4 regions of the Pseudomonas soli genome follow, and region 1 is predicted to be linked to each of the others. Evidence: riboswitches for the same ligand, from Rfam matches in the RefSeq annotation. Region 1 holds a riboswitch; each other region holds the start of a gene.

Evidence for each region. A riboswitch is a leader RNA that binds a small molecule or an ion and turns the genes downstream of it on or off. The one in region 1 is predicted to bind cobalamin.
Region 2: it holds a riboswitch for cobalamin, as region 1 does, so the genes downstream of both, LU688_RS17590 (TonB-dependent receptor) here and cobW (cobalamin biosynthesis protein CobW) in region 1, are expected to answer to the same signal.
Region 3: it holds a riboswitch for cobalamin, as region 1 does, so the genes downstream of both, LU688_RS12015 (ABC transporter substrate-binding protein) here and cobW (cobalamin biosynthesis protein CobW) in region 1, are expected to answer to the same signal.
Region 4: it holds a riboswitch for cobalamin, as region 1 does, so the genes downstream of both, cobO (cob(I)yrinic acid a,c-diamide adenosyltransferase) here and cobW (cobalamin biosynthesis protein CobW) in region 1, are expected to answer to the same signal.

Annotation. Positions count from the first base shown of each region.
Region 1 is NZ_CP128543.1:3,422,572-3,424,767, reverse strand. It holds gene LU688_RS15775 (CbtB domain-containing protein) at 1-37, opposite strand, end outside; cobalamin riboswitch at 137-360, opposite strand; cobalamin riboswitch at 422-620, shown strand; gene cobW (cobalamin biosynthesis protein CobW) at 722-1,789, shown strand; gene cobN (cobaltochelatase subunit CobN) at 1,793-2,196, shown strand, end outside.
Region 2 is NZ_CP128543.1:3,800,883-3,803,078, reverse strand. It holds partial or broken gene LU688_RS17590 (TonB-dependent receptor) at 1-1,343, opposite strand, end outside; cobalamin riboswitch at 1,451-1,655, opposite strand; gene LU688_RS17585 (PaaI family thioesterase) at 1,844-2,196, shown strand, end outside.
Region 3 is NZ_CP128543.1:2,566,863-2,569,058, forward strand. It holds gene LU688_RS12015 (ABC transporter substrate-binding protein) at 1-844, opposite strand, end outside; cobalamin riboswitch at 956-1,153, opposite strand; gene LU688_RS12020 (acetyltransferase domain-containing protein) at 1,181-2,196, opposite strand, start outside.
Region 4 is NZ_CP128543.1:4,546,793-4,548,988, forward strand. It holds gene LU688_RS20995 (cobyrinic acid a,c-diamide synthase CobB) at 1-386, opposite strand, end outside; gene cobO (cob(I)yrinic acid a,c-diamide adenosyltransferase) at 383-994, opposite strand; cobalamin riboswitch at 1,107-1,324, opposite strand; gene LU688_RS21005 (hypothetical protein) at 1,474-2,052, shown strand; gene LU688_RS21010 (C40 family peptidase) at 2,116-2,196, opposite strand, start outside.

The DNA.
Region 1 (2,196 bases):
GGGTGGCGATACTGGATTTGGCGTGGGTGATGGGCATGACGCGTCCTCTGCTGCTTTTGTTGTGGCAACGGGCAGGCGCGACGCCCCCAGGCACGGTTGGCCCAGGTGATACGACAGCGCCCGCCCACCGCGGGGTGTTCTGCAAGCATGTCAGGCCGGTCTCCGGGCTGGCGAGGTGGAGTGGGGCTCCATTGGTCAAGCATCACCTTCCCATGCCATGCGGGGGCACAGTGGTCTGGATGCTTCTCTCGCTTACCGTTGCGGGGGCAGCACCGGCCTTGTCGTCCCTCTTCAAAGGGCGCGCGACGCACCGGTTTCCCGTTTCACCCCCGTTGGGGGCACCTGAACGCAATGCGTTAGCAAATCACGGGGCCGGGCCTGCGTCAATCGCTGTGGCGGTTGACCGTCAGGCAGGCACTGCGTAGCCTTGCCGGTTCGAGGTTCCCGGGCGTTGGCCCGGGCTAAGACGGGAACGCGGTACAAGCCGCGGCTGCCCCCGCAACTGTAGGCACTGATGAAGGATCGGCATAGCCACTGCGCACGCGCGGGAAGGCGCCATCCCACTGGCTGAGAAGGCCGGCGGTGCAAGCCAGGAGACCTGCCTCGCAACGTTTTCGACTTTCAACCGGGCGGGGTGATCCGGTGGCGAACCAGCCAGGGCGACTCGACCCGGGGCTGTCGTCCTGCATGCCCGCGCCACTGCTGCCAAGGGCATTGCGACATGAAAACACTGGCCAAGCTTCCCGTCACCATCGTCACCGGCTTCCTCGGCTCGGGCAAGACCACCTTGCTGCGCCATATGCTCGACAACGCCCAGGGCCGCCGGATCGCGGTGATCGTCAACGAGTTCGGCGAACTGGGTATCGATGGCGAGATCCTGAAGCAGTGCAGCATCGGTTGCTCAGAGGAAGAAGCCAACGGCCGTGTCTACGAGCTGGCCAACGGCTGCCTGTGCTGCACCGTGCAGGAAGAGTTCTTCCCGGTGATGCGCGAGCTGGTAGCGCGCCGCGGCGACCTCGACCATATCCTTATCGAAACCAGCGGCCTGGCCCTGCCCAAACCCTTGGTGCAGGCCTTCCAGTGGCCAGAGATCCGCAACGCCTGCACGGTCGATGCGGTGATCACTGTGGTCGACAGCCCGGCCGTGGCGGCCGGTACTTTCGCCGCCTATCCAGACCAGGTCGACGCCCAACGAAAGCTCGACCCTAACCTGGACCACGAATCGCCGCTGCATGAACTGTTCGCCGATCAGCTGGCCAGCGCCGACCTGGTGGTGTTGAACAAGGCCGACCTGATCGATGCCGACGGCCTGGCCAAGGTCCGTGCCGAAGTGGCCGAGGAACTGCCGCCGGCGGTCAAGGTGATCGAGGCAAGCAGTGGTCGCCTGCCGCTGGAAGTGTTGCTGGGCGTGGGCGCCGAGTCCGAGGTACATATCGACGGCCGCCGCACCCACCACGACAGCCACCACGACGGCGACGATCACGACGACCATGACCACGACGCCTTCGACTCTATCTCCATCGACTTGCCCGAGGCTGACGAAAGCCTGTTGCTCGACGCCTTGACACAACTGGTCACCGAGTTCGGCATCTTGCGCGCCAAGGGCTTCGCCGCCATTCCCGGCAAGCCGATGCGTCTGCTGATCCAGGGCGTGGGCACCCGTTTCGACAAGCATTTCGACCGCGCCTGGCGCAGCGAGGAAGCACGGATCACCCGCCTGGTGCTGATCGGCCAGGACCTGGATGCTGCACGCCTGCAAGCGCGTCTGCGCCAGGCCCTGGGCGCCTGACCCATGCACCTGCTGCGGACCCAGCCGGGCGGTTTTGTGCCGGACGACAGCATCGCCGACCTCGGCCAGACCCCTGCCGAACTGGTGATCCTCTGCAGCGGTGATTCGCACCTGGCGCTGCTCGCCGAAACCGCCGAGCAGTTGCCGGCGGATTTCCCCAGCGTGCGCCTGGCTAACCCGATGCAGGTGCAGAACCACGCCTCGGTCGACCTGTATGTCGACCAGGTGCTGCGCCATGCCAAGGTGATCCTTGTGTCGCTGCATGGCGGCGTCGGTTACTGGCGCTACGGTGTCGAACAACTGGTGGCGTTGGCGGCGCAGGGCGTGCAATTGATTCTGGTCCCCGGCGACGACCGGCCCGACCCGGAGCTTACCGGGCTGGGCACGGTACGCGGCGAACAGGCCGA
Region 2 (2,196 bases), 380 kb from region 1:
ATGTGGTTCTGGTCGCGGCGTATGCCGATGACCAGCGACAGGCGCTCGGTCAGTTGCGTGCGGTTTTCGGCGAACAGCGAGAAGGTGCTGGTTTTCGACAGCGTCTGCGGGCGCGTCGGATCGGCACTGTGGAACCCGCCGGGCGCCGGCCGCCAAGGGTCGAGCGGGTCGGTGTAGCCATCTTCGTAGGGCGAGTTGCTGTCGATGTTGAAGCGGATCTTGTTGTACTCGGCGCCCACCACGGTCCTGCTGGCCAGGCCGAACAGCGAGTGATCAAAGGTGAAGCTCTGGCGGTCGCCGATCTGCTCCTGGTTGTGCTTGATCTCCAGGAAACTGCCGCGCTGGATCACACCGGCATCCCAGGCGTATTCCTCGGCATTGCGCCAGTGGCGACGGCTCTTGATGTAGTACAGCTGGTTGCTGGCGCTGATGCTGTCGCTGATGGTCCAGTCGCTGGTCAGCCGTGTCCACTCATCGTGGTAGCGCTGCTGGTCATTGCTGACGTTGTAGTTCTTGTTGCGCACGCTGCTGCGCAGATGGCCGTCGATCAGCGGCGTGCCGTAGTAGTTGGCAGGTTGTGCGTCGCCGCGATCGTGGGACAGGGTGAAACTCAGGTCGTCACTGGCATCGAAGCGCAGCGCGCCGGAAAACGCCAGGCTGCGCGAAGCGGTGCGGTCGACCCAGCCGTTGCCCGCCTGCTGGTTCAGGGTGGCGCGGTAGCTCAGGCGCTCGCTCAGGCTGCCGCCGCTGTCCAGCCCCAGTTGCTGGCGGTCCCAGGAGCCATAGCCCAGGCGCAGGTGGTTGCGGATATCACTGCTGAAGGGCTTTTTTGGAATCACGTTGACCGTTGCCCCGGTGGCGCCTTCGCCATACAGCACCGAGGCAGGCCCACGGATCACATCGATACGCTCGACCATCCAGGGATCGACCGGTTAGGTGAGGGTGCCGGCGCCGGCGTACAGGCGCGACCCGTCGAACAGGGTCATCACCGAACTCTGGCCCGTGAAGCCGCGCGCCGACAAGCCGGTGCCGCCATCGCCAGGGGTACCGATGAAAGTGATGCCCGGCGAGCGGGTCACGGCATCCTGCACCGTGGTGTTGTTGCGCTGCTGGATTTGCGCGGCGGTGATGCTGCTAGTGCTCGCCGGGGTTTCCAGGGCACTGAGGTTCAGGCGTGAACCGGCCTGGGTGGGGGTGGCCAGGTCGACGGTCTGCGGGTCGCGGCTGTCGGTGATCGCCGTGGAGGGCAGGGTGAGCGCAGGGCTGGGCTGCTCGTCGGCCAGCGCCGGCAGGGACACGGCCAGGCAGGCCGCCAGGGTGTGAAGCTTGTTGATACGGGACATGTCGTTCCACTGCTGCAGGAAAGAATGGATCCCGGTGGAAAACACGCAACGGCGAAGCGCGCGCAGGCGCGCACGCGAATACCGGCCTGCGCCCGCCCACCGCGGGTTGCCAAGTGAAGCCTCAGGCCGGTCTCCGGGCTTGCGAGGGTCGTGAAGCCTTCACCTTCCCATGCGTGTGCACAGTGGTCTGTCGAAGGGTTCGCTCGCTTACCGTTGCGGGGGCAGCGCCGGACTTGTCGTGGTATCGACTCACCGGCTTCCCGTTTCACCCTGCGCGCGGCGGCGCAGGGCACCTGAAACTGGCGCGCATCTGACCACTGAACGAGCAGGGAGTCAATCGTCTGGAGGGGCGGGCTGAGTGAGGTTGAATGGCGGTTCAGAGCGGTTGCCGTCAGGTAGGCGTTGTCTGCGGGCAGGCCGCGTGGATTGGCGCAGGTCGCGCAGGGAGCTACCATCGGCAGCCAGCCTCCTTATCCAACACCAACAAGCCAAGGACGCGTATGACCGAGCAAGCCCTGTCCCTGCAACAACTCGCCGCCCCCGAAGGCATCTGCTACGGCTGCGGCTGTTCCCACCCCAGCGGCCTGCATGTGCAGAGCCACTGGGACGCCGACGGCATCCACCTGTCGTGCCGACATACCCCCGATCCGACCTTCACCGGCTGGCCCGGCCTGGTTTATGGTGGCCTGCTGGCCATGCTGGTCGACTGCCATTCCAACTGGACCGCCATGGCCTGTCACTACCGTGCCGAAGGCCGCGAACCGGGCAGCCTGCCGCGTATCGACTGCGTCACTGGCCAGCTTGGCCTCACCTACCTCAAGCCCACGCCCATGGGCGTCGAGCTGCTGCTCAA
Region 3 (2,196 bases), 860 kb from region 1:
TCTGGTAGTCGTCGGCCGGATAGCGGCGGCGGTCCATGCGCGCGACGATCAGCCAGGTGGGGTTGGCTTTGACCAGGGTCTCCCAGCCCACGGTAGGCCATTCTTCGCTGGACTCGACCACGTTGCGCACGCCGAGGGTCTGCAGCATGTAGTCGGCCACGCCCTGGCGGCCGGCGACATAGGGGTCGGTCTTGAGGTCGGCGCTGGAAAACCAGAACAGCGCGCTGGTGTGCGCCAGGTCCTGGCCGGCCAGGCGCTGCCTGGCCTGTTCCAGCTGGCCCTGAAGCTCGGCATTCAGGCGCGCGCCACGCTCCTGCACGTCGAAGATCTCGGCCAGCTGGCTGACGCTCTTGTAGATGCTCTGCACCTTGAACGGCTGCAGGCGGGTGCCGTCGGCGCCCACCAGGTTGTCCTTGCCCTCGCAGTCCGAGGGCAGCAGGTAGGTGGGGATGCCCAGCTCCTGGAACTGCTCGCGGGTGCCGACCGCGCCCTGGGCGCCGATCATCCATTCGAACTGCGCCGTCACCAGTTGCGGACGTTTGCCGACCACCGCCTCGAAGCTCGGTTCGTTGTCGGCCAGGCGCGGGACCTTGTCGTTCTGCGCCTTGAATTCCGGCAGCACGTTGTTGAACCACAGCGAGGTGCCGGCCAGCCGCTCACCCAGGCCCAGGGCATAGAGCAGCTCGGTGCCGGCCTGGCCGACGGTCACCGCCCGTTGCGGGGCCTGTGTGAAGGTCTGCGGCAAGCCGCAGTTGTCGACGGTCAGCGGGTATTGGGTGGCGCTGGCATGGGCCAGGCATGACAGGGACAGGCCGGCGAGGAGGGCGGCGAGGCGGTACGGCATGGTGGGGCGATCTCCTGGGTGGTGCACGGAATGGCCCACGGACAGGCATCGCCGGGTAGCCGTGCGCAAGCACGCGGCCAGGGGCGGATGACCATCCCGGACACCCCGCCGGTTGGTGAATGCGTGCCGGCAGGTCTCCTGACTGGTGCGTCCAGGCCGGCGCCAGCCTTCCCGGGTCGGCAGACCCAGTGGCATCGATGGCGCAGGCTCGGCACCTACAGTTGCGGGGGCAGTTCCCTTTGGATCGCCAGTGGCGAGCCCGGGATTCCCTTTTGATTCCGTGTGGAAACCGGCGGGCGGCATGGTAGACCATCGGGCTGTCGGGTGAAAACGCTTTTACAGGTACTTGAGCCAGGCGATATCGCGCCGGCGCGCTTTCAGCCGGGCGAACCAGCGCACCGGCAGGTACAGCGCAAGTGGCAGCAGCACGGCGGTCAGCCATACCGCGCCCATGCCATCGAAACCGAAATAGCCGCCCTGGTTCAGGCCAAACAGCGCCACGCACGCCACATACAGCAGCTTGAGCACATACAGGTGCAGCAGGTAGAAGAACATTGGCGCTGCGCCAAACACCGCAAGCGGGCCGATCCAGCGGGCGTCGCCGGCACGCTCGAAGCCGCGCAGCAGGAGCAGGCCGACGCCTAGGGTCAGGGCCAGGAACAGCAACGATGGTGGATACTTGGTGATATTGAAGAAGCTCATCAGCGTCTGCCCTACGCTGGCGTAGAGGCTCCAGGGGGCTTCGCCGTAGCCATTGAGCAGGCGCAGCGCACCGAACCCCAGCAGCAACGCCACGCCGGCCCATAGCAGGCGCTGCTGGCGCTTGCCGGCGTCGCTGCCCCGGGAAAACCACGGCCCGAGCCCATAACCCAGGGCGATCACGCCGATCCACGGTAACAGCGGGTAGGACGTGCGCAGGCGCAGATGTTCGCCCACCTCCAGCCAACTGCGTTCATGCAGGATCGCCCATGGCACATGCAGCGCCGATTCCGGCCCGAAGTGCAGGCCATCGAGCAGGTTGTGACCGGCGACGATCAGCGCGCCGAGGGCGAGCAGCGCCGGGCGCGGCAGCCACACCAGCAGCGACAGGGCGAGCATGCTCAGGCCGATGGCCCAGATCACCTGCAGGTAGATCACGCTCGGTGGCAATTGGAAGGTCCAGGCGAAGTTGACCAGGGTGAATTCCAGCACTACCAGGAACAGACCGCGCTTGAACAGGAACACCGAGACATCGCCACGGCCCTGGTGCTTCTCGCCATACAACCAGGCCGATAGCCCGGTAAGCAGCACGAACACCGGCGCGCACAGGTGCGCCAGGGTGCGGCTGGCGAACAGGCTGGGTTCGGTGGCGT
Region 4 (2,196 bases), 1.1 Mb from region 1:
CCGAAGGTCTGGGCCATGGCCGTGCCATCGATCACCGCCAGCACCGGTACGCCAAAATGGCGGGCCAGGTCGGCGCTCGACGGCGTGCCGTCGAACAGCCCCATCACGCCTTCGATCAGGATCAGGTCGGCTTCCCCCGCCGCTTCCCACAGCAGGCGACGACTCTCCTCGGCACCGATCATCCACAGGTCCAGCTGGTAGACCGGCGCGCCACTGGCACGCTCGAGGATCATCGGGTCGAGAAAGTCAGGCCCGCACTTGAACACCCGCACCTTGCGCCCGAGGTTGCGGTGCAGGCGGGCCAGGGCGGCGGTGACCGTGGTCTTGCCTTGGCCCGAGGCCGGGGCCGCGATCAGTACGGCGGGGCATTGGCGCGAGTCACTCACAGCTCGACGCCCTTTTGTGCGCGGATACCGGCCTGGAAGGCGTGCTTGAGCATGCCCATCTCGGTGACGGTATCGGCCAGTTCGATCATTTCGGGCTTGGCCGCACGGCCGGTGACGATCACATGCTGCATCGGTGGGCGGGCCTGGATGTCCGACAGCACCTGGTCGAGGTCGAGGTAGCCATGCTTGAGGGCGATGTTCAGCTCATCGAGCACCACGAACTGGATCGACGGATCCTGCAGCAACTGGCGCGATACCGCCCAGGCCGCTTCGGCGGCCGCGATGTCGCGCTGGCGGTCCTGGGTCTCCCAAGTGAAGCCCTCGCCCATCACGTGATAGCGCACTTGCTCGGGGAAGCGGCGGAAGAACAGCTCTTCGCCGGTGCTGTTGCGGCCCTTGATGAACTGCACCACACCGCATTGCATGCCATGGCCCAGGGCGCGGGCGAGCATGCCGAAGGCCGAACTGCTCTTGCCCTTGCCATTGCCGGTCAGTACCAGCAGCAGGCCGCACTCGTTGGGGGAATTGGCGATGCGCTCGTCGATGATCGCCTTCTTGCGCAGCATGCGCGCCAGGTGACGTTCGTCGCGTTCGGTGGATTCGCTCATCAGGGGTCTCCGCAGGCTGTCGCCGGTTGGCGACAGGGAAAAGGCGGGCAGACGGAGAACGCGCAGGGGCCGTGGCCCCAGGCCACATCGCACCGCACATCACCCTCCGTGATGCCGTTGGCAGTGACAGGCCGGTCTCCGGGCTCGCGAGCGGGACATGCCCGGACGACGCGCCTTCCCGGATACCTTTACCCAGTGGCCATGCGCCGTCTTTTACTCACCTACCGTTGCGGGGGCAGCGCCGGACTCGCGCCTGCTGGCGCTCACCGGCTTCCCAGTTTCACCCTGCCGAACCGCAGTTCGCCGGGCACCTGAAACACGCCGCGAAGGTTAGAGGGTTGCACCGGGAGCGTCAATCGAACGAAGACCGTTCTGGCCTGGGTCAATGGCCGATCCGCCAGCTTGTGCCACACTCAAAGCGGTGATATCACTTAGCCACCATTTCGGCTGGCCTCAATCACAATGACAAGGAGCGCAGCATGCAAGGCCTGATCATCAATAACCCGCGCCTGGAATTCCTGCGCCCGGCCCTGGAACGCTGGGTCGACTGCATCGACCGCTTCAACCAGTTCCAGGGCGACAACGAAGCCCCCTATTGGCATGGCGCCGCCGCCAACACCGGACTGCTCGCAGCGGCCGCCTGGCAGGCCGAGCTGACGGCGCTGCAGCAGTACACGAGCAAGAAACAGCGTGACGAAGGCGAGCGTGAGGCCCGCGGCGACCTGAGTATCAACAGCGCCGAAGAGTCGATCCACCTGCACACCAGCCAACGTTGGCCGCGCATGGCCCGTCTCGACATGGGCCCGGCCTTGCAGGAAACCGCCAACCACGCCAAGACGATCGCCTACGCCAGCCAATTCAAGGCCGGGGCGCTGTTCGTCACTCCGTGGAAGGCCGGCCAGCATGCCAGCCCCGAGGAACTCCAGGACCTGGTAGATGACCTGCAGAAACACACCGCTTGCGCGATCGCCTGGTACTTCCCCTATGGCTACCGCAAACTGCACAACGAATTGGGCCAGTACTATCCCGGCGTGGCATTACTGCTCAAGCAAGCTTGATGCCCCTGGCACAGGCCAATGAACAACCAGACGCTGTCCGCGTCCTTATCTAGCGAACAGCAGTCAGGGATTCTGCGCCAGATGTTCAGGGGGTAGCACCCGTTTGGCCTGAAGATAGGCCTTGGCCCAGTAGCTGTTCGACAG